Aureimonas sp. SA4125: one gene and its partner. The protein of the gene in region 2 interacts with the protein of the main gene of each other region in a pairwise test. Links are inferred from orthologs where the notes say so. Each region holds a gene or a part of one and is shown on either strand. Other genes may lie near its edges. The genes, in order: cysE and cysK.

Evidence for each region.
Region 1: the proteins of cysK (region 2) and cysE interact in binary tests that used the Escherichia coli proteins (3 or more experiments, as listed by UniProt). The link is inferred for Aureimonas sp. SA4125 from one-to-one orthologs.

The regions. Positions count from the first base shown.
Region 1 is NZ_AP025032.1:2,642,952-2,646,162, forward strand. What follows is about bases 123-3,016. They hold cysE (serine O-acetyltransferase), read right to left. Parts: upstream 2,037-3,016; coding sequence 1,209-2,036; downstream 123-1,208. Other genes in these bases: Sa4125_RS12325 (transglutaminase-like cysteine peptidase), read left to right, coding at 123-674; Sa4125_RS12330 (DUF3126 family protein), read right to left, coding at 836-1,057; Sa4125_RS12340 (alpha/beta fold hydrolase), read right to left, coding at 2,244-3,011. Also shown: more of Sa4125_RS12325, read left to right, coding at 81-122.
Region 2 is NZ_AP025032.1:4,956,355-4,959,480, forward strand. What follows is about bases 20-2,828. They hold cysK (cysteine synthase A), read right to left. Parts: upstream 2,033-2,828; coding sequence 1,007-2,032; downstream 20-1,006. Other genes in these bases: Sa4125_RS23420 (cytochrome P450), read left to right, coding at 20-912; Sa4125_RS23430 (GGDEF domain-containing protein), read left to right, coding at 2,446-2,828. Also shown: more of Sa4125_RS23420, read left to right, coding at 1-19; more of Sa4125_RS23430, read left to right, coding at 2,829-3,126.

The DNA of each region.
Region 1 (3,211 bases), 2.3 Mb from region 2 along the record:
GAATCAACTTGCGATACTGACTTTGCCGCAGAAGTAAAACAGACGTGCGATTGTGCTCTCAACAGACGGAGAGACACGCCATGAAAACTTTCATCAAAGCAACTGTCGCCGCAACTCTTCTCGTGTTCGGCCTGACGGCGGCCCAAGCGAGCAACCTCGGCATGCCGGTGATGGGTGGGACGTCGCAGCCGGTCGGGCACTACGATTTCTGCAAGCGCTACGCGGACGAATGCGGCAAGAACAAAACCGCTGGCGTCGTGAAGTTGTCCCGCTCGGCCTGGGACAAGGTCGTCGACGTCAACAACGCCGTCAACGTCGGCATCTTCCCGCGGACGGACATGGATATATCGGGCGTGGCGGAGTATTGGTCCTACCCGAGCACCGAGGGCGACTGCGAGGATTTCGCGCTGTTGAAGCAGTATATGCTGGAGCGCGCCGGATTTCCGCGCTCGTCGCTGCTGCTGACCGTGGTGCGTCAGCCCAATGGCGACGGTCACGCCGTCCTGACCGTGCGAACCGATCGCGGCGACTTCATCCTCGACAACCTGGTCGACAAGGTGCTCGACTGGAAGGATACCGAATACCGCTATCTCAAGCGCCAGTCCGAAAGAAACTCCGGCGACTGGCTCAGCATCGGCGACGACCGCAACATCCTTGTCGGCAGCGTCAAATAATCTACCGGATCGGTTGACCCGCCTTCGATCTCCCCGTCTCGTGACGGATCAACCGCAAGGCCGACCTTGAAAAAGGTCGGCCTTTGTCGTTCGAGCCCCGGTGGCCGACGTCTTGCCAGTCGATGATGGTCGCCAGACGAGAGGCTGAGGACCTCGCAGGCTTACGAGGCGATGCCTTCGAGATCCATCTCGAGGATGGTCATCGTGACGTGGTAGGACAGTTCGCCCTCGTCCGTGTCCTTGGAGATAATGCCGACGAACTCGTCGGCGACGTAGACCTCGGCCGAATCCGCCTTGCGCGGCAGTGGCTTGATGCGGATGTTCGCGCCGGAGAACAGACCCTTGAGATAGGTCTCGAGCTTGCGGATTTCGTCGGGTTTCACATGTCTCTCCTGCTTGAATCGCTGCGGAGGGAACTAGCACCTCCCCGGCGGATTCAATAGGCGGCCCGCAACATAGAGCCGCGGTGATAGACCTTCCTCCTTAGCGATCGCGCGAAACCGTCCAGGTTTCCGGCTTCGCGGCGGGCGCGGGTCAGTCGTCCTTGACGAACATATGGTCCATCGCGCGCGCCGGTTCGCCGCAACAATCGCCGACGCTCCCGACGATGCGGCCGGGGATGCCGGCTACCGTCGAATGGGGCGGGACGGGCTTCAGCACCACCGATCCCGAAGCGATCTTCGAGCATTCGCCGATGCGGATATTGCCGAGGATCTTTGCCCCTGCCCCGATCAGCACGCCATTGCCGATCTTGGGATGTCGGTCGCCGAATTCCTTGCCGGTTCCGCCCAGCGTCACATCCTGGAGGATCGAGACGTTGTCGCCGATCTCGGCGGTGAAGCCGACGACGAGCCCCGTGGCGTGATCGAGAAAGATGCCACGACCCATCTTCGAGTGCGGATGGATGTCCGTCTGGAAGACGGCCGAGGAGCGCGCCTGCAGATAGAGCGCGAAATCGCGCCGTCCCTCGTTCCACAGCCAGTGCGCCAGGCGGTGCGTCTGGATGGCGTGGAAACCCTTGAAGTAGAGCAGCGGCTCGATATAGCGCTCGCAGGCCGGGTCGCGGTCGAACACGGCCTGAATATCCGTGCGCAGCGTCTCGCTCCACTGCGAGTTTTCGCCGAGCAGGCCGTCGAAGGCCTGGCTGATGAGAACCGCCGGCACATCCGGATGATCGAGGCGCTGGGAGACCCTGTGGATGACCGCCGCCTCCAGACTGCGATGGTTGAGGATCGTGCCGTAGAGAAAGCCGGACAACATCGGCTCGCGCCCCGCCGCCTCCTCGGCTTCCTGCCGTACCCGCGTCCAGATCGGATCGACGGCCTGGAACAGTCCCTGCGCCTGAAGCCCGCTGACCGTCATGATGCCACTCCTCCCGAGGCCGTCGCGGCCACATGTCTACTGATCGGTAGAATACCCGATCCGGTCCGAAAAACAATCCGGCGCGTAGCGCCGCTTCCCCCGACCCGTGTGGACCCTAACATGATATTCCTCGGTGACCGCCGCAAGACGGCAGGCTGGTCGTGATCGCTCGCCGCGGGCACGGTACGCGAGCCGATCCCGGATCGATCATCCTTCAGCGGGCTCGCCCAGGAGGAAGCGCAGCACGGCGGCCTTGAAGTGGCGGTCGCCGACAGCCAGCATATGGTCGCGGCCCTCGATCGCGTAGGCTTCGCCATGCGGGATCAGGGCGGCCAGTCCCTCTGCCGATCCGGCGATCTCGTCACGCGTGCCGACCCCGATCAGCGTCGGCTGGACGATGCGGGAAAGATCGGCCGGCGTCAGTTCGCTGCGCGAGGTCGTGATGCAGGCGGCGAGCGCCTTCCGGTCGCTGCCCGTGCGGTCGGCGAAGGCCCGGAACATCCGGCCCTGGGGATGCGTCACCGCGTCCAGCGAATCGGCGAGCAGCGCTGCAACGATCGGGTCCCAGTCGCCGACGCCCTCGACGAGGCCGAGACCAAGACCGCCGAAGACGAGCCGCGAAAATCTCTCCGGCGCCGCCAGGGCGGCAAAGGCCGAGACACGCGCCCCCATGGAGTAGCCAAAGAGCGCCGTCTGCGGCACAGCGAGATGATCGAGCAGCGCCACCGCGTCGCCAGCCATCTTCTGAGGCGTGTAGGCAGCCGGGTCGTGCGGCTTGTCGCTCGCGCCGTGGCCGCGATGGTCGAAGGCGAGCACGCGGTAACCGGCATCGCATAGGGTCGAGACCCAGCCCGGATCGATCCAGTTCACTCCCATGTTCGACGCAAACCCGTGCAGCAGCAGGATCGCGGAAGCACGGGCGCCGCCCTCGTCGAGATAGGAGAGGCGCAGCCCCTCATGCTCGAAAAATTTCATGTCGTTCCTTCGATGCTGTCGGCCGCATGGCTGTGGCAGGACCGACGGTCCGGCACTTGCTTTGTCCACCCCGTCGTCTCGGGTTCTGGCGCGGCCAGCCGGTTCTGGCAAGGCGGAACGCCCACCTGCTCCGGCGATACCCGGCTCTGGCCTTTCGCAGCGCGCGCGACTATCGTCCGCGCCGATCATCAGACCCATGG
Region 2 (3,126 bases):
CTCACCTACGACATCCTGCAGGCGACGCTTTTCACGGACGACATCGCCAGCCCACCGGAGGAGTTTGCCCGCTCCATGGAGGGCTTTCTCGGCCGGATGGGGCGGGTCGATCCGCTCGATCTCCTCGACGCGCCGGCCTTCCTGCCGCGCATCGCCCGGATCATGGCCGGACGCTCCCAGGCCTATTTCCGCAAGCTGATCGGGGCGACCATCGACCGCCGCCAGGCACTCGTCGCCAGCGACCCCGGCGCTGCCCCGCGCGATTTCCTGACGCTTCTGCTGGAGGCCGAGGGGCTCTCGCGGTCGGAGATCGAGGACAACATCATCACCTTCATCGGGGCCGGCCACGAGACCACGGCGCGGGCGCTCGGCTGGACGCTCTATCTCCTCAGCCAGGCGCCGGAGGAGCGGGCAAAGGTCGAGGCCGAGCTCGACGCGCTGCTGCCGGGGCTGGAGGGCGAACCCGCCGGCTGGGTCGACCGGCTGGTCTATACAAGGGCCGCCTTCGAGGAGGCGATGCGCCTCTATCCGCCGGCTCCCTCTCTGAACCGCACGGCGGTCGCAGACGACCGCTTCGGCGACCTCGAAATTCCCGCCGGCGCCTCGGTGCTGGTCCTGCCCTGGCTGGTCCACCGGCATGAGAGCCTGTGGAAGAACCCCGCCTGCTTCCTGCCGGAGCGCTTCCTGCCGGAGAGCCGGGCATCGATCGACCGCTACCAGTACCTGCCCTTCGGCATCGGCCCGCGCGTCTGCATCGGCCAGAGCTTTGCCATGCAGGAGGGCGTGATCCTGCTCGCCGAACTGATGCGGCACCTGCGTTTCGACTTCGTCGGGACGCGGCATCCTGTTCCGGTGCAGAAGATCACCGTCCAACCCGATCGGGGATTTCCGATGCGGGTATCCCGCAGATAGCCGCGTTTCTGCTGTGGCGCCCGCACAAGACCATCGCCGGCGTGGCGGGTGGGGCTGCGGGCACCCGGCTTCGGCAAGAAGCGCTCGCAGCGCGTCAGATCGACGGCGCGCCTTTGGGGGGCTCCACCGGCTCGTCGTCGACAAGGCCCTCGAACAGCGCCGTCGACAGGTAGCGTTCGGCAAAGGAGGGGATGATGACGACGATGTTCTTGCCCTCGTTCTCCGGCCGAAGACCGACCTTGATGGCGGCGGCGAGCGCGGCGCCGGACGAGATCCCGACCGGCACGCCCTCGAGCCGGGCGACGAGACGGGCATAGTCGAAGGCCGTGTCGTTGCCGACCGTCACCACTTCGTCGTAGATGCCGCGGTCGAGGATGGCGGGCGCAAAGCCTGCACCGATGCCCTGGATCTTGTGCGGTCCCGGCGTGCCGCCCGACAGGATGGGCGAGGCCTCCGGCTCGACGGCGATGATCTGGAGCTGGGGGTTGCGGGCCTTCAGGACCTGGCCGGCCCCGGTGATCGTGCCGCCGGTGCCGATGCCGGAAACGAAGATGTCGACCTTGCCGTCCGTATCGTTCCAGATTTCCTCGGCGGTCGTCACGCGGTGGATCTCGGGATTGGCGGCGTTCTCGAACTGCTGCGGGATGACGGCGTTCGGAATGCTCTTCTGGAGCTCTTCGGCCTTGGCGATGGCGCCCTTCATGCCCTTGGCACCCTCGGTGAGCACGAGTTCCGCACCCAGCAGGCGCAGCATCTTGCGCCGCTCGACCGACATCGTCTCGGGCATCGTCAGGATCAGCTGATAGCCTTTGGAGGCGGCGGCAAACGCCAGGCCGATGCCGGTATTGCCCGAAGTCGGCTCGATCAGCGTGGTCTTGCCCGGAGTGATCGTGCCCGAGGCCTCCAGCGCCTCGATCATCGCCACGCCGATCCGGTCCTTGACGCTCGACGTCGGGTTGAAGAATTCGAGCTTGGCAAGGAGGTTCGCCTTGACGCCCTTTTCGCGGGCCAGCTTGTCGAGCCGGACGATCGGCGTGTCACCGATCGTGTCGACGATGGAGTCGTAGATCCTGCCGCGACCGTGCGTGCGGGCCTTGCCCTCGTTCACTGCCTTGTCCATCGATATCGCTCCTGTTGGAATGGACGGAAGGAATCTCGGGCCGATGCGACCCGGTACGCCAAACTCCCGCTTCGACCCGATACAATAGGCTAAACCAGGCCATTCGCGAGAGCCAAGCCGTCCGCCTGCACGCGAAAAGGCGAAAGTTCTTTTCCTGGAACGGCCAGATGGCGGCATTGCGGTTCGCTGAAGGGCGCAATGCCGCCGGTGTTCCTGTCTGGAAAACGCGGCGCATCTGGCGAGAATACAGCCTTTCCGACGACGCCGCGGTCGAAGGGCGCAGAGGCTGAACGCCCCCCGCGCCCTGCCGCGGACACCTAATGCGCCGACGTGCAAAACTTGCCCACTCCCCTTCACACTTCGGCAAGGCCGCACCGCCACAGTCAGCCACTCCGACCCATGAGGCGAAGTCCTTGCAGCAGCAACTCGATTCGATAAAGCGCATCTGCCTGGAGACGTTCGGGCTGACGGTGGTGATGGGCGTCGTGACGGTCATCGCCGCCTACCACTATTTCGATGGTTTCGGTTTCGAGTCCGCCCGGTCGGCGGCCTTCTTCTCGCTCGGCGCGATTTTCGTCAGCGCCGTGCCGATCCAGATCTACATCATCGCCCGCATCTCGGCCCTGCGCGCCGACAATACGCAGCTTTTCGACAGGGCGACACGGGACGGCCTGACGCGGGTCCTGAACAAGACGACCTTCCAGGCGAAGGTGGAAAGCGAACTTCGCCATTTGGGCCGCCGCCAGGGAGACGGCCAGTTCTTCACGCTGCTGATCCTCGACGCCGACCACTTCAAACGCATCAACGACCGGCTCGGCCATGCCACCGGCGACCAGGCCTTGATCGCGATCGCCGCGACGTTGCGGCGTTCGCTGCGCCAGGACGATATTGTCGGTCGCATCGGCGGCGAGGAGTTCGCCATCCTCCTGCGCAATGCCGGATATGAGGAGGCGCGTCTCGTCGCCGAGCGGCTGCGGCTGGCGATCCACGGCCTGACGGTCGGCCCCAGTGCCCAGCCGACACGTCTGTCCGTCAGCCTCGGCGGCGTGACGTTCCAGAACGCCTTGCCCTACGACATGCTCTACCGCGCCGCC